3 regions of the Mesorhizobium sp. M0340 genome follow, and region 1 is predicted to be linked to each of the others. Evidence: riboswitches for the same ligand, from Rfam matches in the RefSeq annotation. Region 1 holds a riboswitch; each other region holds the start of a gene.
The links. Region 1 has a riboswitch for cobalamin ahead of metE (5-methyltetrahydropteroyltriglutamate--homocysteine S-methyltransferase). Riboswitches for the same ligand answer to the same signal wherever they lie in the genome.
Positions count from the first base shown of each region.

Region 2: it holds a riboswitch for cobalamin, as region 1 does, so the genes downstream of both, NKI79_RS02250 (DUF1636 family protein) here and metE (5-methyltetrahydropteroyltriglutamate--homocysteine S-methyltransferase) in region 1, are expected to answer to the same signal.
Region 3: it holds a riboswitch for cobalamin, as region 1 does, so the genes downstream of both, NKI79_RS02430 (CbtB domain-containing protein) here and metE (5-methyltetrahydropteroyltriglutamate--homocysteine S-methyltransferase) in region 1, are expected to answer to the same signal.

Region 1 is NZ_JAMYRR010000021.1:37,892-44,363, forward strand. It holds gene NKI79_RS25175 (MFS transporter) at 132-383, shown strand; gene NKI79_RS25180 (helix-turn-helix transcriptional regulator) at 446-1,279, shown strand; gene NKI79_RS25185 (hypothetical protein) at 1,597-1,851, opposite strand; cobalamin riboswitch at 2,407-2,607, shown strand; gene metE (5-methyltetrahydropteroyltriglutamate--homocysteine S-methyltransferase) at 2,702-5,047, shown strand; gene NKI79_RS25195 (FMN-binding negative transcriptional regulator) at 5,146-5,364, opposite strand; gene NKI79_RS25200 (dihydrodipicolinate synthase family protein) at 5,399-6,301, opposite strand; gene NKI79_RS25205 (trans-sulfuration enzyme family protein) at 6,354-6,472, opposite strand, start outside.
Region 2 is NZ_JAMYRR010000001.1:438,445-444,916, reverse strand. It holds gene NKI79_RS02270 (NADH-quinone oxidoreductase subunit C) at 1-554, opposite strand, end outside; gene NKI79_RS02265 (NuoB/complex I 20 kDa subunit family protein) at 560-1,141, opposite strand; gene NKI79_RS02260 (NADH-quinone oxidoreductase subunit A) at 1,132-1,497, opposite strand; gene NKI79_RS02255 (winged helix-turn-helix domain-containing protein) at 1,834-3,033, shown strand; cobalamin riboswitch at 3,063-3,266, shown strand; gene NKI79_RS02250 (DUF1636 family protein) at 3,305-3,739, shown strand; gene cobW (cobalamin biosynthesis protein CobW) at 3,736-4,776, shown strand; gene NKI79_RS02240 (cobaltochelatase subunit CobN) at 4,795-6,472, shown strand, end outside.
Region 3 is NZ_JAMYRR010000001.1:474,430-480,901, forward strand. It holds gene NKI79_RS02415 (methyltransferase family protein) at 1-246, opposite strand, end outside; gene NKI79_RS02420 (heparan-alpha-glucosaminide N-acetyltransferase) at 263-1,261, opposite strand; partial or broken gene NKI79_RS02425 (MFS transporter) at 1,509-2,701, shown strand; cobalamin riboswitch at 2,891-3,088, shown strand; gene NKI79_RS02430 (CbtB domain-containing protein) at 3,125-3,304, shown strand; gene NKI79_RS02435 (CbtA family protein) at 3,320-4,102, shown strand; gene cobU (bifunctional adenosylcobinamide kinase/adenosylcobinamide-phosphate guanylyltransferase) at 4,095-4,616, shown strand; gene cobO (cob(I)yrinic acid a,c-diamide adenosyltransferase) at 4,618-5,250, shown strand; gene cbiB (adenosylcobinamide-phosphate synthase CbiB) at 5,549-6,472, opposite strand, start outside.

The DNA of each region.
Region 1 (6,472 bases):
CATGCCTGTAAGGCCGCCAAGTTTTCTGGGTTAGCAGGCGCGCACTGTGGCAGCTTGGCTTGTACGGCGAGGCCATGGTTGAGTGAGGCGAAATAAATCCAGCCCCGCGGTCAATCCCGAGGCTTCCCACAATGGCGAAGAGAACATCTTCACTCGTTCCTTTTGAGCACAAGACCTTCCGTTCGCTATGGTCGGCTGCACTCATTTCGAACCTTGGCACCCTAGTGGAAGGTGCGGCGGCAGCTTGGCTGATGACGAGCATCGCAGCAGTAATTTTTGATCGCCCATTCGTGCTGTGTACCAGCCCTGTGTCTTGCGCAAGTGGTCACGAACGGCTGCCGGAGCCTCGAAGACGCCCTAAAAACACATGCTGCGATTTTTGAACACGCTTGATGTGTTAGATTAATTCATCCACAATGCGTGTGTTGAACACGCGAGGTGAGTTATGAACATGAAAGAGCTTAGGGTTCGACTGGGCATGACTCAAAAAGATTTGGCAGAGCAGATGGCAACGACGCAACAGACTGTGGCCCGTTGGGAAACAGGCAAAACGCAGTTGAACGTCGAGCAGATCAAGGACCTTTGTCTCACGTTGAAATGCACGGTCGAGGAGCTGCTGGGCTGGAAGATTGATGTCGAGGAGTGGCGCACGAGCCCGTTTGCAATTGCCGATGCCGAAACGCGATACGGCACGCTCAGAATCAAGACGACTGTTGGCAGCCGCCAATATCCTATCGATGAAAAGGCGCGTGAATCGATTTTACGTCAGTTGAAGGAACTTCATAATCTGCGTAGAAATAACACAAGCAGGCCATGGCTGTATTGTTGGAGCCTTGACAACAAAATACTCTTGATAAATCCGCAATATGTCCGCACCATTGAGCTTATCGGTGACGATGTAGAGGAGATGCCAGAGTATTATCATCCAGAAATCTATCGGGCTTTGGATGACTGGGATAAGGGTGAGGTTTCAGGAAAGCTGAAGAAAGAATGCGATGCCATCATCGCAGAGATGGGTGATCAGGAAGCCGTGCGCATGGCCTCCTATGTTCGCGTCACATATGACGACGCAGAAGATGAGTGGAACTTCTTGGATGAAGAAACCGCTACGACTTTCTTCGGATTGGAAGCTGCGACCTTTGACGTTCCCCAGTGTAGTTTCGCCGAAGTGGAGGAAGAAGGTTACTACCGAGCGCGATACGCCAACCTTGATCGCGTCGCGGTGATGGAGGTTCCAAGCGACCGTTATCACAGATTGACCGCGCCCGAGGAAGCTTAGAACCATCCACGAAGGGCGCATGTTACATCTCGACCTTGCGTGGTGCGTTTTAAGTACGAGATGACGTTAAGCGTAGGTAGTGGCAGGTAAGAGTGCTCGACCAGAAGCTCAACTGCCTCCTCAATATCGCTGCCGATGTGCCGCAGGACACGTCCACGGGAGCGTGGATAAGCGTGAAGTTCCTGCACTCCACGGTCCGCTCTCCCATCGCCGGTGTGTGCCCGACGCCATCTTGTGGACGAGCTTGGCCGCCTGCACCCGGTTGTATTCCGGCTTGCGGTCCGCCTGGGCGGTCCGCCGCGATGGCTATCTCCATGTCAATCGGCGCCGAACTTTGACTGCCCGCTGCTTTTGATGAATTTGGCGAGGTCCCGCGCATAATCACTCTTGGTCTTCTCCTTGAGGCCCTGTGTCGCGAACTTGTGGTCCAGCAGGGCAAACAGGTCCAAGTCCCCTTCCGCCTGTGGCGCTGGCTTGCCCTCACCGCCCGCGGCTTCCCAATTGGGGACCGCTTCTGCGCGCTGCACCGTGGCGATTGTCCGCCCAAGACGCATCACAAAATCGAACGCCAAACCGTGCGCGTGCACGACGATTTGCCGCTCAGGCCTCATTTGGACAGGACTTGAGCTGGCCCGGTGGTTTGAGCCGGGTTACCTTGAGCCGGTGGGCTGCGAACAAGCAGTTCGAGACATTGGCCTCGATCACTTCGCAACACGCCGCTGCGCCTGGCCTCGGTGTGCTCCTCCCGAAATCGTTGTGTCATATCACCGAGGGCATCACGGCCAACAGCTTCCACATGGGCAACAGCCTCGCCATTGAGCCGAATATGGTCGCGAGCAGATCACCAACGAAGCGGTCGGAACCTCGGAGCCGAAGTTCGACGCCGAGGTGGTTCGCATGATGCGCTAAGCAGCACCACGGCGCTTGCCGGTATGTTTGCTGCCGGCAGCCGACGAACTCCTATCCTCCTGGACAAGGGCGCCGTGCGTCATTGCTTTGATTTACCGGCCGCTCAAGGCTTCCACAGTTTTCGCTTTCGAGGCGACCTTTGGAACATGCCAACGGAAATTTAACATAACGACATAAACATTTCTTTATGCGGCGTTGACAAAGAAGGGAACTGCGGTAATTGTCTCCCGTGTCGTGGTTCTCCGTACGGCGCTGCCGCAGCGGAGCTAAGAGGGAAGCCGGTGCGATGCCGGCGCTGCCCCCGCAACTGTTAGCGGCGAGCCAACCCCACTCATGTCACTGAGGCGAATAGCCTTGGGAAGACGGGTAGAGGCTATGACCCCGCGAGCCAGGAGACCTGCCACGGCGAATTACGTCCACGGGCGGGGTGTCTCGATGGCCGCTGCAGCCTGGCGTTCGTGCCGGCCTGCTAGCGTCTTCCTTGTCACCGACGCCCCAACCATCGGGGTATGCATGACTGTCTCTCAGCAAATTCCTGTAGCAACGCTCGGCGTGCCCCGCTTCGGTCGTCGGCGAGAACTGAAATTCGCGCTTGAAAGCTACTGGTCCGGAAAATCGTCCGCTGCCGACCTTCTCACGACGGCGAAGGCGCTCCGTGCCGCTAGCTGGGAGGAGCAACGCGATCGCGGCGTGTCGAAAATCCCGTCGAACGACTTCTCGCTTTACGACCATGTGCTCGACACCGCAGCCATGGTCGGCGCCCTTCCGTCCCGTTACGGCTGGAATGGCGGCGAGGTCCCACTCGACATCTACTTCGCTATGGCGCGCGGCAACCAAGGTCAGACGGAGGATTGTGGGCACGGTGATCACCAGCATGCGGCTCATCGGCCTGGCGTAACCGCGATGGAAATGACCAAGTGGTTTGACACCAACTATCACTACATTGTGCCGGAACTAGACGATGATCAGACGTTCGCTCTTTCGTCGACGAAGCCGGTTGATTACTTCCTCGAGGCTAAAGCCCTCGGCATTCACACACGCCCAGTCATCCTTGGACTGGTCACCTTCCTCAAGCTGGCTAAATCGCCTGCCGAAGGCTTCGATCCCATCGCGCTCCTACCACGGCTTCTGCCCGTCTACGAGCAACTCCTGCGGAGCTTGAAGCTGTCGGGTGCCGATTGGGTGCAGATCGATGAGCCAGCGCTTGTCCTCGATCTGAACCCGAACGAACGAGCTGCGTTCGAATTCGCCTATGGCCAGCTGTCAAAAGCCGCGCCCGAGTTGAAGATCATGCTGGCTGCCTATTTCGGGCCGCTGGGAGACAATCTCGAAACCGCGGTTTCTCTGCCCCTGGCCGGGCTGCATATTGATCTCGTGCGCGCTCCCGAGCAGCTGGAAACGGTGGGTCGGCTCGCACCGAAGGATCTGGTGCTCTCGCTTGGCTTGATCGATGGCCGCAACGTCTGGCGTGCGAACCTGCCCGCCATTCTCGACCGCATCAAACCGATCGTCGCCGGCTGGCCCTTGGACCGCGTCGAGATCGCGCCTTCTTGCTCGATGCTGCATGTGCCGATCGACCTCCGCATGGAGACGGAACTCGACGCGGACATCAGGTCGTGGCTCGCCTTCGCGGCCCAGAAGACCGACGAGTTGGTGTTGCTTGCCCGGGCCCTGTCCCAAGGCAGGGATGCGGTGGCAGGCGCGTTGAAAGCGTCTGCCGAGGCTGCCGCCACTCGCGTGACATCCACGAAGATCCATGACCCGCTGGTTGAGGGGCGGATCGCCAGCATTGACGACAGCATGAAGCGACGAGAGAGCGCTTTTGCCGAGCGCTCCAGAGTCCAGGCCGGCACGCTCGGGCTGCCGCCGTTCCCGACGACGACCATCGGGTCCTTCCCACAGACGCCGCAGGTACGCAGGGCGCGGGCCGCTCATGCGAAGGGCCAGCTGAGCTATGTCGACTACGAGACCTTCCTGAAGAAGGAGATCGAGGCTGCAATTCGCTGGCAGGAAGAGATCGGGCTGGACGTGCTGGTGCACGGTGAGTTCGAACGAAACGACATGGTACAGCATTTCGGCGAGCAGCTGTCCGGCTTCGCCTTCACCCAGCATGCCTGGGTGCAGAGCTATGGGTCGCGTTACGTGCGCCCCCCCATCATCTTCGGCGACGTATCGAGACCCAATCCGATGACGCTGCGCTGGTGGCAGTTCGCCCAGTCGCTTACGGAAAACCCTGTGAAGGGAATGCTCACAGGCCCAGTGACCATTCTCAACTGGTCATTTGTTCGCGACGACGTACCCCGCTCCGAAGCATGCCGCCAGATCGCGCTCGCCATCCGCGACGAAGTGACGGATCTCGAATGGTCCGGCGCAAGGATGATCCAGATCGATGAGGCCGCGTTTCGCGAAGGATTGCCACTGCGCCAGTCTGATTGGAACGACTATCTCGACTGGGCTGTCGAATGCTTCCGGATCGCTTCAACGGGTGTAAAGGACGCGACTCAAATCCATACCCACATGTGCTATTCGGAGTTCAACGAGATCATCGACGCGATCGCTGAAATGGATGCGGATGTCATTTCGATTGAGACGTCGCGCTCGAAGATGGAACTGCTGGACGCCTTCACGAGCTCCAAATATCCGAATGAAATCGGGCCCGGAGTCTACGACATTCACTCACCACGGGTCCCGGAAGTCGGCGAGATTTCGGACCTAATCATGCTTGCCCGCGAGCGACTGTCCGACGGCCAACTGTGGGTAAACCCGGACTGTGGCCTCAAAACCCGCAAGTGGGAGGAGGTCCGCCCTGCCCTCATGAACATGGTTGCTGCAGCACGCGCGCTCCGGGAGAAAGTGTAGGCCGGAAGGTTTCCTGGTTGCTCACCATGTGGTGAGTTACCGGCTGCCGCATGTGGGCCGTGAATGTGCCAAAACGCGATCACATCCTTTGAAATAAGTCACTCGAGCGAGAAAGTGCCCTTTCCTTCGGCACGTGTACTAATCGCGCAGGAATAAAGGGAACCGTTTTCTCCCTGTGACGTGTCGAGTTCGAAGGGGATGTGATTGGCGTCGAGACCGCTCCGGCCATGGGTTATCAGCATGCCAAGTGCGCTGTTCTCGATCAGTTCGTAAAGGACTTCTCGGCTCGGTTCATCGAAATGCGCGGGTAAATACATGACAGTTCCTTTCACTGGCCGCCGGGTTCGCTGTTCACCGGCTGGTATCCGATGGCAAGCGTTCCAACGCGGCGGCGATCTGGCGCTTCGCTGCTGAGGGCAGAGGCAGGATGGGACGCGGGGGGTCGGCACGGCAAATGTCGAGCAATTCGGCAAGTGCATAGACGACGCGAAGGCTCGAGAACTCCTTGAAGAGGCTCCAGAGCGGCGCAAGCGTGGCATCGATCCGTCGCGCTTCGGCCGCATCGCCCTGTTGCGCCGCCGTGACGATCTTCACGCAGACCTCGGGCAGGATGCCGGCGAGGACGCTGTACCATGTGTCGGCGCCGGCGATTATGGCCTCTGCAGCGTTCCAGTCGCCGCTGTAGCCGATCGAGAACCCTTCCGGCACAGTGCGCCTCTGGTCGGCCAGATGGCTCTTGATCGCATCGCCCTTGTCTGTCGGATTCTTGATAGCGACAATCCCACGCACCTTTGCCAGGCGGCTGACGAGTGCTGGGGTGAAATGGAAATGCGTCGTTCCTGGATTGTCGTAGACGACGATCGGCAGGCCGCTCTCGCACGCCACCGTCGAGAAATGTTCGAACACCTCGTCCTCAGTGAGCGGGGTGTAGGAGGCGGCCGCAAGCAGCCCCGCGGCAACTCCAAGGGCCTTGGCGTCCTGCGCGAACCTCACTGCTTCATCGGTGCGCAACGCGCCCACACCCACCACGACCGGCGTTCGCCCGGCGATTTCGTCCAAGGTCTCGGCGAGCGTCCGTCGCCGTTCCTCGCGCGACAGATACATGTAGGTGCCGGTGCTGCCGAGAAGACCGATGGAGTCGACCTGAGCGGCGCAAAGCCTGGCAATCAGCCTGCGCAGAGCAACGGTATCGACGCGGCCGTCACGATCGGCGGGCGTGATGGGAAACGCGGAAAGGCCGCTCAGGAATGCCATGGCAAGGCTCCGGGTTTGTACGCGAGCGCGGGACTGGCCGGACCACAGGTCATCACAAGGCGTCCAGAGCCCGCCGCAGGTCGGCGATCAGGTCCTCGGCGTCTTCAAGACCCACCGAGAGACGCATGAGGTCCTCGCCGACTCCATCGGCCAGATGCGCATCCTTGCGGA
Region 2 (6,472 bases), on a different contig from region 1:
CAAGGGCTGAGAAAATCGAAATTGCGGAATTCCTGCTTGAGCTCCACCGGCTCGTAGATGACGCGCTTGGCCTCGTCGTCGTAACGCACCTCGACGAAGCCGGTCAGCGGAAAGTCCTTGCGCAGCGGATGGCCTTCGAAGCCGTAGTCGGTCAGAATCCGCCGCAGATCGGGATGACCCGAAAACAGCACGCCATAGAGATCGTAGGTTTCGCGTTCGAACCAGTCGGCGCCGGGATATATGCCGGTGATTGACGGCACCAGCGTCTCTTCGTCGGCCTGGACCTTGATGCGGATGCGGATATTCTGCCTCGGCGACAGCAAATGATAGACGACGTCGAAGCGCTTTGCCCGCGACGGATAATCGGCGCCGCAGACATCGATGATCGAGATGAACTGGCATTTCGGGTCGTCGCGCAGGAAGGTCACTACCTCGATCAGGTCGCGCGGTTCGACCGAGATGGTGAGTTCACCATAGGCAAACACCGCCTCGCCGATCCGGCCGGTCAGCTTCTCGCCGAGATAGGTCGAGAGGTCATTCAACGCCTGGGTCATGCCGCTCACCGCTCGATCGTGCCGGTGCGGCGGATCTTCTTCTGCAGGAGAAGGATGCCGTAGAGCAGCGCTTCGGCGCTCGGCGGGCAGCCGGGCACGTAGATGTCGACCGGCACGATGCGGTCGCAGCCGCGCACCACCGAATAGGAATAATGATAATAGCCGCCGCCATTGGCGCAGGAGCCCATCGAGATGACGTAGCGCGGCTCCGGCATCTGATCGTAGACCTTGCGCAGCGCCGGCGCCATCTTGTTGGTCAGCGTGCCGGCAACGATCATGATGTCGGACTGACGCGGAGACGCGCGCGGCGCAACACCGAACCTTTCCGAGTCATAGCGCGGCATCGAGGTATGGATCATCTCGACCGCGCAGCAGGCGAGACCGAAGGTCATGAACATCAGCGAGCCGCTGCGCGCCCAGGTGATCAGCGCCTCGGTCGAGGTGACGAGAAAGCCCTTGTCGGCGAGCTCGTTGTTGATCTCCAGGAAGAACGGATCATCCTCCCCAACCGGCTTGCCGGTGTTGGGGTCGATGAGGCCCTTGGGCTTCGGCGCGACGAGCGTGCCGGAACTGTCGTTCAATCCCATTCCAGCGCTCCTTTTTTCCATTCATAGGCAAAGCCGATGGTCAGCACCGCCAAAAACACCATCATCGACCAAAAACCGAGCATGCCGATCTGGCTGAACGACACCGCCCAAGGAAACAGGAAGGCCACCTCCAGATCGAAGATGATGAACAGGATCGACACCAGGTAGAAGCGGATGTCGAACTTCATGCGCGCATCGTCGAACGAGTTGAAGCCGCATTCATAGGCCGAAAGCTTTTCCGGATCGGGGTTGCGGTAGGCCACCAGGAAGGGTGCGGCAAGCAGCGCCAGCCCGACCACCAGCGCCACGCCGATGAACAGGACGATGGGCAGGTACGAACCTAAAAGTGCGTTCATGCTGCAGTTTCCGTTGGCGGCCAATCCACCCTGATTACAGCACCGGACCCACTTGCGGAAGCGTGACAGTTTAACCACTGAACCGTTTTAAGGGGGCTCTATGCTGCAACGCGGCGAGGGTTAGCGCAGCGCTTTCGGCGAAGCAAGTCAAACCTTGTTCAAATCGCGGTACTGGGCGGCATATCCGGGAAAACTGGTCAGATCCGCTCCTGTTTGATTTCTTTCACTTTTCACTCCACTTTTCTCTCCTGACATGGATACCGCCAAAACCCTGCTAGCATGGCGCGGAATCGCAGATTCTCTTCTCTGTCCGGCATCATCAGGATACCCGCATTGATGAAGGAAAAAATCTCACTTCGCATGGCCCGCCACATCGCGCTGGCGGCACAGGGATTCAATGACCCCCGACCCGCCGGTACACCCGACCGCCGACATCTGGCCCGCGTGCTTGCCCGTACCGGCCTGCTGCAGATCGATTCCGTCAGCGCCGTGGTGCGCGCCCACTACATGCCGCTCTATTCGCGGCTTGGCCCCTACAAGCTGGCGCTGCTCGACGACGCCGCCATAACGCGCAAGCGCATGGTCTTTGAATATTGGGCGCACGAAGCCTCCTTCCTGCCGGTCGAGACCTATCCGCTGATGCGCTGGCGCATGCAGCGGGCCGAGCGCGGCGAGGAAATGTACAGCGGACTGGCCAAATGGGGCCGCGAGCACGCCGCCTATATCGAAGACATCTATCGCGAGGTCGCCGAACGAGGCCCGATCGCGGCGTCGGCTTTCGAAGGCCAGAAGGGTTCGGGCGGCTGGTGGGGCTGGAGCCATGCCAAGCACGCCTTCGAATGGCTGTTCTGGGCCGGCCGCATCACCACCGCGCATCGCCGCGGCTTCGAACGGTTCTACGATCTGCCGGAGCGCGTACTGCCGCCCGCGATACTCGCTCTACCGGTTCCCTGCCCCGAGGACGCCCACCGCGAATTGCTGCGCATCTCCGCCCGCGCCCATGGCGTCGCCACGGCAGGCGACCTGCGCGATTATTTCCGCCTCTCGCCCGCCGACATCAAGGGCCGTATCGAGGAGTTGGTCGAGGCTGGCGAACTGTTGCCGGTGAGCGTCGAAGGCTGGAGCAAAACAGCCTATCTTCATAAGGACGCCCGTTTGCCGCGCAGGATCGAGGCGCGCGCCTTGCTTGCGCCGTTCGATCCCGTCGTCTTCGAGCGGTCGCGCACCGAGCGGCTGTTCGAATTCCACTACCGCATCGAGATCTATACGCCGGCCGAAAAGCGCCGGTATGGCTATTATGTGCTGCCGTTCCTGCTCGGCGACAGCATCGTCGGGCGCGTCGACCTCAGGGCCGACCGTCCGGCCGGCGTATTGCGCGTCCATGCCGCCTATGCGGAGCCCGGCGCCCCGCCACAAACCGCTGCCGAACTCTTCGAGGAATTGAAGCAGATGCAGGGCTGGCTCGGGCTTGAGCGCATCGCGGTGACGGCTGCCGGCGACCTTGGCCGGCCGCTCGCAGATATCGCCGCGTCATAGACGTGCGTTGACACGACTGCCTCCACAAGCCTAAATCCGTTTCAGACGGTCCCCTGCCCGCAACGGCAGGGGCCAAGAGGGAATGCGGTGCGAAATCTCGATTTCAAATCCGCGGCTGTCCCCGCAACTGTAAGCGACGAGCCAAGGCCGAAAACCACTGGGATATTCCCGGGAAGGCGGCACCAAGGCGATGACCCGCGAGCCAGGAGACCTGCCGTCTAGGACATAAGAATCCGATCGCCTGGCGGGTTTTCCGGGCAAGGAGCCTGATTTGGAACGCGACAGCAGTTTTTCGGCTGAGACAGCGGATTTATTGTCCGGCCCTGACGATTCCCTGGCCGGCGTTACCGTCATCGTCTGCTCTTCCTGCCGTGACGAGACCGGTTCGGACGCTCATCCCCGCGCCGGCGAACTGCTCGCCGAGGACACGCGCCGCGCCGCTTCCGGCGAAAACATCAAAATCCGCACCGTCGAATGCCTCGGCAATTGCAAGCGCCGGCTCAGCGCCGCCATGCTGCGCGACGGCTGCTGGAGTTACGTCTTCGGCGACCTGACCGCGACCAGCGGCGCCGATCTCGTGACCGGCGCAAAGCTCTTCGCCACCTCGACGGATGGGCTCATTCCGTGGCGCGGCCGTCCCGATTGCCTGAAGCGCGGTCTGGTTGCCCGCATCCCTCCCCTCGACCTTTTGAAGGACTTGATATGACCGCTGCCTCCCTTTCGCGCGTCCCCTGCACCGTCGTTGCCGGATTTCTCGGCGCCGGCAAGACGACATTGATCCGCCATTTGCTCGAGAACGCCAAAGGCAAGCGGCTGGCCATCATCGTCAACGAGTTCGGCGACATCGGCATCGACGGCGAGATCCTGAAGGGCTGCGGCATCGACACCTGCCCCGAGGAAAACATCGTCGAGCTGGCCAATGGCTGCATCTGCTGCACTGTCGCCGACGATTTCGTCCCGGCGCTCGACCAGATCCTGTCGCTGATGCCGAGGGTCGACCATATCCTGATCGAGACATCCGGGCTGGCCCTGCCCAAGCCGCTGGTCCAGGCCTTCCAGTGGCCGTCGGTCAAGAGCCGGGTGACCGTCGACGGCGTCATCGCCGTCGTCGACGGACCGGCGCTGGCGGATGGCCGCGTCGCCAACGACATGGACGCCCTGCAGGCGCAGCGCGCGCAGGACGAGACGCTCGAACACGACGATCCGGTCGAGGAAGTATTCGAGGACCAGCTCGCTTGCGCCGACCTGATCATCCTGTCGAAGAGCGACCTGATGGACGCAGCCGGCTCGGCCCGTGCCAATGCCGTCATCGGCAAGCATGTTGCACGGGCGGTGAAGATCGTGCCGACTTCGCAAGGCAAGGTCGATCCGTCGGTGCTGCTCGGCCTCGGCCTCGCCGTCGAGGACGACATCGAGAACCGCAAGACCCATCACGACGACGAGCTCGACCACGAACATGACGATTTTGACTCGTTCGTCATCGACATCGCGTCGGTGTCCAACCCGGACGAGCTCGCACAACGCGTCGCCACGGCGGCGGAGGAAGAAAACGTGTTGCGCGTCAAGGGCTTCGTCGAGGTTGGCGGCAAGCCGATGCGGCTCCTGCTGCAGGCTGTCGGTCCGCGCGTCAACCATTATTACGACCGCGCCTGGACGGCTGACGACGACCGCCGCTCGCGCCTCGTCGTCATCGGTCTGAAAGGGCTGAACCGCCCGGCGATAGAGCGTATCCTCGCCGGCTGACCCCAGGTACGAGCCGCGATGCACATCCTCACCACCACATCCGCCTCGCTCGACGATCTCGCCGAGCCTGTCGATCTCAGGCAAACGCCTGCGGATGTCGTGGCCCTGTCCTTCACCGACAGCGACCTGGCCGGGCTGGCGGCGGCGTGGAAAGCGGATGCGGACCGCCTGCCCTCGATGCGGCTCGCCGCCTTGCGCGACCTGCGCCATCCGATGTCCGTCGACCTCTGGACCGAGAGCGTCGCCCGCCATGCCAAGGTCATTCTGGTCCGCATTCTCGGCGGCTACGAGTGGTGGCGCTATGGCTGCGACCAGCTCGCCGTTATCGCGCGAAATCGCGGTATCAAGCTGGCGCTCCTACCGGGCGAGAGCCACGACGAGGATTTGCGACTGATCGAAGGCTCGGCGCTGCCGCGCGAGGAGTTGGACGCCCTGCTGGGCTATTTCCGCGAGGGCGGGCCGGCAAATATGACGGCGCTGGTGCAGAGGCTGGCAAGTCTCGCTGGATCGGGTGCGGCGATAGCCGAACCTGTTAGCGTGCCAAAGGCGGGATTTTACGAGCCGGGGCTGGGGGTCGTCCCCCTCCCCCTCGAGGGGAGGGTCCGGCCGAAGGCCGAGGGTGGGGTCCTCTCCGAAGCGTGCCAACACTTTGAAGCGCGCCGACAGAAAAAAATGTCGAGCACTGCCGCAACGACCCCACCCGGCCCTTCGGGCCACCCTCCCCTCGAGGGGGAGGGAGACGTCGTGCCAATTCTCTTCTACCGTTCGATGCTGCTCGCCGCCGACGTCGCGCCCATCGACGCGCTTTTCGAAGCGCTGAGCGCGCGCGGCATGGCTCCCGTGCCTATCTTCGTCTCCAGCCTCAAGGACCCGGCCTCACTCGCCTTTGTTGAAACCGCGCTTGCAACGCTGAAGCCTGCCGCCATCATCACCGCCACAGCTTTCGCCTCCGGGGCCGAGCCGGGCGTTGAAACCCTGTTCGACCGCGCCGGCGTGCCGGTGTTCCAGGTCATCGTCGCAACCACCCGCCGCGACATCTGGCAAACCAATCAGCGCGGCCTGGCGCCCGCCGACCTTGCCATGCATGTCGTCCTGCCCGAGCTCGACGGCCGCATCCTGGCCGGCGCCATTTCCTTCAAGGGCGAAAGCGAAACCGATCCCGCATTGGCCTTCCGCGCCTTCGCCAACCGGCCAGAGCCCGACCGCGTCGCGCAAGTGGCGAACCGTATCGAGGCATTCGTGCGCCTGCGGCGGACGCCGCGCGCGGAACGCAAGCTCGCCATCCTGATCCCCGACTATCCGAGCGCCCCCGGTCGCACCGGCTACGCCGTCGGCCTCGACGTGCCGTCCAGCGTGCTGGCAATGCTGCACGACCTGAGCGAACAGGGCTACGCCGTTGAAAGGATTCCGCAAACGCCAAGGGAGTTGTTGGATTTGCTGGAACGGGGCAATGGTGGGCTGAGACTGGACGATTATCTCGCTCTTTCTGCAGAGTTACCGACTGCGGCACTCGCTGCCGTGGAGGCGGCATGGGGTAAGGCGGAAGATGAGACAGGTTCGCGCGAGGCGCCCCCCTCTGTCCTGCCGGACATCTCCCCCTCAAGTGGGGAGATTGGCCGTTTCGCCGACGGCTCTACCTTAATACCGTCGGTAGTTGGCGAAAGCAGAAGTCACGGAGCAATCTCCCCCCTTGAGG
Region 3 (6,472 bases), on a different contig from region 1:
CGTCTTGGCGCGGATCATGGTGCGGATTGCCGTGAACCAGAGCGCCGCAACCGCCACCAACCCCACAAGGCCGGCGGCGAACAGGATGTCGCCGAGAAGATCGCCGATCCACGGCAGCGGATAGAACAGCCCTAGCGCGACGCTGACGATGATGGCGGCGATATAGATCAGCGGCGGCCATGGGATGTGCCCCAGCTTCGGCTGCCCAGGATTTTGCTGCACGGGTTTCGGGTGACTGTCGCTCATTATTGTCCTCCCTCGATTAGCGCGTTCCCGGTTCCGCCGCCTCGGTTTGGGCGGTGCAGGTGCCGGCGAGCTCGCCAATATGCGCCTTCCACTCCAGGGACTGGTCGTTGCTGTAGAGCCGGTCAAGCGAGGCTTCGCCCTGGAGAGTGTCCAGCATGCAGGCACAATAGCTGGAGCAGAACTCGGTGTCGCGTGCCTGCTCGCAGGATATCTGGCAGGACTTCAGAAAACTCACCTCCCTGGTTTCGGCCTGCGCCGGCATGAATTGCGAAAACAGCCAGACCGAGCCGATCAGCACCGGCTGATGGATCAAATAGAAGGCAAGGCTGTGCCGGCCGATGAAGACCAGCGGGTTTGCCCAGCGGCCGGGCGCCAAGGCCGACAGCCGCGTCAGTGCGCCAGAGGTGGCGGCGCGCTTGGTAACCGCGATGCCGGCAAGCACGGCGCCGAACCAGGGCAGCAGCGGAACGTAGTCATTGGAGCGCGGGTTGGTCGCCGACAGGCCGACCCACCACAAAGCCGGATGATCGAAAAGCTCGGATCGCAAGTAGAAAGGCGCGGCGATAACGAGGGCCGCCACGGCAAGCGTCAGCAGCGCCGGCAGCCGCAGGAACGCCAGGCCGAGCAAGCTGGCGAGCGCGATCTCGTGCAATATGCCGAAGAAGATGAAGCCGTCGGGCGTGGCGATGCGGGTGACCAGCGATATTGAGAGCGCTGCCCCGGCAACCATGGCGAAGCGCTTCCAGAAGCCGGTCCAGCGGATTTTTTTGCCATGGGCGAGATAGAGGCTGATGCCGACCAGGAACAGGAAGCTCGAGGCGATGCAGCGCGCGTAGATTTTCCACCAGCCGAAGGCGGTGAGGCCGGGATCGGTGTAGCCGAAGAATTCGAGGTCCCAGGTGAAATGATAGCTCGCCATGGCAAGCAATGCGATGCCGCGTGCAATGTCGATAGCGGCGATGCGCTTCGACTTCGGTTGATCCTGAACGGCTGCGCTCGGCGTGTCGATGCTCATTGGTCTCGCTGTCTTGGTTCCAGCCCCGGCAAGACGACTATCACGGTTGCCACCGTCAAAAGAAGCAGGGCCTTGCGTCGCGTTGGTGACGGTCGGCATCAGGGCTGCTTTAGGCCAGAGCCGGAAAGCCTTTGGCCGGCTTCGCTTTTTGCCGTGAAGGCGTCGGTTTCCTGTTACCCGGCCAGGAATCGCCGCGGCAGATTTGTGCTCCAACCCTGCTTCGGGCGATTCGGCTTCGGGGAACACAATGGCTACCCATGTGCGCCATCCGATCTGGCTTGCGGCCTTGCGGCCGGCGGATGCCCGCACCTTCGCCTCGCTCTATGCGGTCGAATCCTTCGCGCGCGCCACCGTGTCCAGCGTCATCCCGATCCAGGCCTATGAGATACTGCACAACGAGCAGATCGTTTCGATCCTCTACACGATCGTGGCGATGCTCGGCCTGTCGGCGACGCTGTTCATGCCGATGCTGATCGCCCGCTTTGCCCGGCGCTGGGTCTATACCGCCGGCGCCTGCCTGCTGGCCGTCGGCTCGCTGTTCTTCGTCACCCATACGGCCAGGTGGTGGGCATGCTCTGCCGCGTCGTCGGCGCCGGGGCGCTGGCGATCACGCTCAACCTCTACATCATGGACCATATCCGCAAGACCGATTTCATGCAGGCCGAGTCGCTGCGCATGGCGTGGTCGATGCTTGCCTGGACCGCCGGGCCGACCCTCGGAATTTACCTCTACACGCGTTTCGGCATCTATGCCGCGCATGGCGCGGTGGCCGTCTTCGCCATGGCTTTGCTGGCGCTGTTCTGGACTTACCGGCTTGGCGATAACCCGTCGATCCGCCCCGGCAAGACGCGGCCGGTCAATCCGCTGGCCAATATCGGCCGCTTCGTCGCGCAGCCAAGGCTGAGGCTGGCCTGGCTGATCGCCTTCGGCCGCTCCTGCTTCTGGACGACGTTCTTCGTCTACGGGCCGCTGTTCATGGTGATCACCGGCGAGGGCAAGCTCGCCGGCGGCCTCTTGGTTTCGGCCGGCAATGCGCTTTTGTTCATGGCAATCTTCTGGGGCAGGGCAGGAAAGCGTTTCGGCGGCCGGCGCACCATGACGTTCGCCTATTTCGCGATGTCGGCAACGCTGCTGGCGGCCGGCGCCGTCGGCGAGGCCGCGCCGCTCATCACCGGCGCCTTGCTGCTTTGCGGTGCTTTCTTCACCATCGCGCTGGATGCGCTGGGCTCGACCGCCTTCATGCGCTCGGTGCGCTCGTATGAGCGGGCACAGATGGCGGCGGTCTACCGCACCTATCTCGACTTTTCCGAGCTGACGCCGCCTCTGGTCTATTCCGTGGTGCTGGCGTTCTTCGGCCTGGGCGCGGTTTTCGCGACACTCGGCCTGCTGGCGGCGATCTGCGGCTTCGGCACCTGGCGCTATCTGCCCAAATCGCTTTGATGTTCGAGCGCCACATGGCGCTCGCGCACCCCAATTGTGGAAGCGGTGCAGTGCCGCATCGAACGCAGGCCGTTCTGTTCGACCGCGCAGATCGCGACGTCTGCGGCGCCAGTTCTCCGGTTTGGCGAGGCGGCGCATTCGCCACACGATCCGGCGGAATTTGGTTTGCCGGGCGCGGCGATTCTGCCTATAGTCGCTGATGTCGTCGGTTCCGTTTGGAACCAAGAGGGAATGCGGTGCGGGCGAAATTGTTTGCCCAATGCCGTGGCTGCCCCCGCAACTGTGTGCGGTAGTCCTCTCCATATGCCACTGAAGGTTCGCCTTCGGGAAGGTGGGGAAGGGTGCTGATCCGCGAGCCAGGAGACCTGCCGGCGACAGGAAACTGACTTCTATGCCCTCGGGTGGAGGGCGAAAGGACAAGACATGAATACCGCTTCCGTTTCGCTCGGCGCTTCCGCCTCCTCGCAGTCGCGTCTCATGCAGCTGGCGCTTGCTGCATTCCTCGGCATTTTCGTCATGGGCTTTGTCGGCTTTTCGCATATCGATGCGGTCCACAATGCCGCGCACGACTATCGCCACTCGATGGGCTTTCCCTGCCACTGACAAGGGGCTGACATCATGACACTGTTTCGCAACGTCGTGTTCATCGCGGCGATCGCAGGGCTTGTGGCCGGCGTCGTTCTCGCCTGCATGCAGGCCTACGCCACCGTGCCGCTCATCCTGAAAGCGGAAGTCTACGAACAGGCCGGCGGCGGCCATGACCATGCCGCGGCACCTGCGGCACCGGCCGAAAACGCAGCGGGCACGATGGCTATGAGCAGCGCCGCGCCGGCACCGGCTGAAGCAATGGCTCCGGCTGAAGACGAAGGCTGGGCGCCGGCCGACGGCTTCGAGCGCTTTGGCTTCAGCGTCGTTGCCAATATCGTCACCGGCATTGGCTTCGCACTGGTCCTGGTCGCGGTTTCGGAGTTCGCCGGCGGCATCGGCAATTGGCGCCAGGGCCTGTTCTGGGGGCTGGCCGGCTTTGCCGTGTTCACGCTGGCGCCCGGCCTCGGCCTGCCGCCGGAACTGCCGGCGATGCCGGCGGCCGACCTTGTCCAACGCCAGATCTGGTGGTGGGCAACAGTGGTGGCGACAGCGGCCGGTCTCGGCCTTATCGCCTTCCGCAGATCGCTGCCGCTGGCGATCCTTGCCGTGGCGTTGATCGTTGCGCCGCATATTGTCGGCGCGCCGCAGCCCGACAGTTTCGAGACGGCGATCCCGGAAGGCCTGCATCATCAGTTCGTGGTGGCGGTGACGCTGACCAATCTGGTGTTCTGGCTGGTGCTCGGTATGGTCGTCGGGCTGGTGCGCGGACGCTTCACCGGCGCGGCAACCAGCCTGCGCGACAGCTTTGCCTGACCGCGCTGCCGGGGCGCTGACCCTGGTCATCGGCGGTGCGCGCTCCGGCAAGAGCGCGCATGCCGAGAGGCTGGTGAGCGCCTGTCCGGCGCCGTGGAGCTATATCGCCACAGCGCAAGCCTATGACGAGGAGATGCGTCAGCGCATCGCGCTGCACCGCTCGCGGCGAGGCGATGGCTGGACGACCATCGAGGCGCCGCTCGACCTTACCGGCGCGATCGAGGCACTGCCCGACGGCCAGCCGGTGCTGATCGACTGCCTGACGCTGTGGCTGACCAACCATATGCTGGCCGACCATGATGTCGAGGCCGAATGCCGAAGGCTGGCCGATGTGCTGTCGCGGCCGCGCGGCCCGTGGTTCGTGGTGTCCAACGAGGTCGGCCAGGGCATCGTGCCGGACAATGCGCTGGCAAGACGGTTTCGCGATGCCGCCGGCCGGCTGAACCAGGACGTCGCGGCGGTCGCCGGCACCGTGCTTTTGATGGTGGCGGGGCTGCCGCTCAAGGTGAAATGACATGGCTGATACTATCGATCCCAAGACCATTGAACAGGGGGACGAGGAACGCCACCGCGCCAAGATGGCCAAGCGCAAGGCGGTGCAGGACGCCGAGGTTGCAGCCAAGACGGTCGAGAAGGGGCTGTTGATCGTCAACACCGGGCCGGGCAAGGGCAAGACCACGGCCGCCTTCGGTCTGGCGCTCAGGATGCTCGGCTACGGCAAGCGTGTCGGCGTCGTCCAGTTCATCAAGGGCAAATGGCACACCGGCGAGAAGGACGCCTTTGCCGCCTTCGGCGACCGTGTCCTCTGGCACGCCATGGGCGAGGGCTTTACGTGGGAGACGCAGGACCTGAAACGCGACATCGCGGCGGCCGAGGCCGCCTGGGCGAAGGCGCTCGAGCTGATGGCCGAGCCGTCGATCAGCCTGGTGGTGCTCGACGAGTTGAACATCGCGCTGCGTTACGACTATCTCGACCTCGAAAAGGTGGTCGCGGCGCTGAAGTCACGCCGCGAAGGCCTGCATATCATCGTCACCGGCCGCAACGCCAAGCCGGCACTGGTCGAGGCGGCCGACCTGGTCACCGAGATGGCCGTGACCAAGCACCACTTCTCCGCCGGCGTGAAGGCGCAGCAGGGGATTGAGTTCTGAGGGGTGTTGCTGGTTTGTCAAGGTCAGCGCTGCCCCTCATCGCCTGCCGGCGACTTCTCCCCGTGAAGGACGGGGAGAAGGAGCTAGCCGCAACGCTGGCGATCTCCCTCTCCCTGTCTTTTCACGGGGAGGTAAGGCTGAGGGGCAGCGCCGACCTGAACCGATTATTTGAGGCGTTGCCCTATTTTGTTCTTGCTTTGTGCCGGCAGCTATGCTACTAATTCCGCTATGGTGCTAATTGGCTCCAACGACCCGCCGCTTGGCGGGTTTTTTGTTTGCGCTCGATCTCGAGCGCAGGTCACGCCAAGATAACAACCACTGCGACCACCCCGAACAGCGCAATCAGCAGCAAGTCGGCGACCTGGTAGAGTTTCAGCGCCCGTCGGACGTCGGTGCTCTCGACATCGTCGCGGCGGCCGCCCTCGCCCATCAACGCGTCTTCGACCATCACGCCGTCGTAGGAACGGGGGCCGGCGAGCGCCAGGCCGAGCGCGCCGGCCATCGCTGCCTCCGGCCAGCCGGCATTGGGCGAGCGGTGTTTTTTCGCATCGCGCCGCACGGCGTGCCAGGCGGCTTTGGCGTCGGCGCCCTTTACCAGGAAAGCCGCAAGCACGATCAGCAGCGCCGTCAGTCGCGACGCCGGCAGGTTGATCCAGTCGTCGAAGCGCGCAGCCGCCCAGCCGAAGGCTTCGTGGCGCGGCGTGCGGTGGCCGATCATCGAATCGGCGGTGTTTGCGGCCTTGTAGGCGACGCCGCCGGCGAGCCCGCCAATACCGATCCAGAAGGCCGGCGCGACGACACCGTCGGAGAAATTCTCGGCAAGACTTTCGATCGCTGCGCGGCAGACAGCGGCCCTGTCGAGCTTTTCCGGATCGCGGCCGACGATCCTGGAGACGGCAATGCGGCCCATGTCCAGTCCGCCGCTGTCGAGTGCGTCGGCCACCGCTTCGACGTGCTCGGCCAGGCTCTTCTGCGACAGCAGCGACGTCGCCAGGATTGCGGTGACCAACAAGCCGAAGGGAATGCTCCAAAGCATGGCTTCGATCCAGAAGGCGAGGCCGGCCGGCACCAGCACGATCACCAGCAGCGCGACGACGCCCCAGCGGCGACGGTCGGCGTCGGAATCAGTGGCGCGGTTGAGCCTGCGGTCGAGAAAGGATATCAGCCTGCCGAACCAGGTGACGGGATGGCCAATGGCATCGAAGAGCCGGGCCGGGTAGCC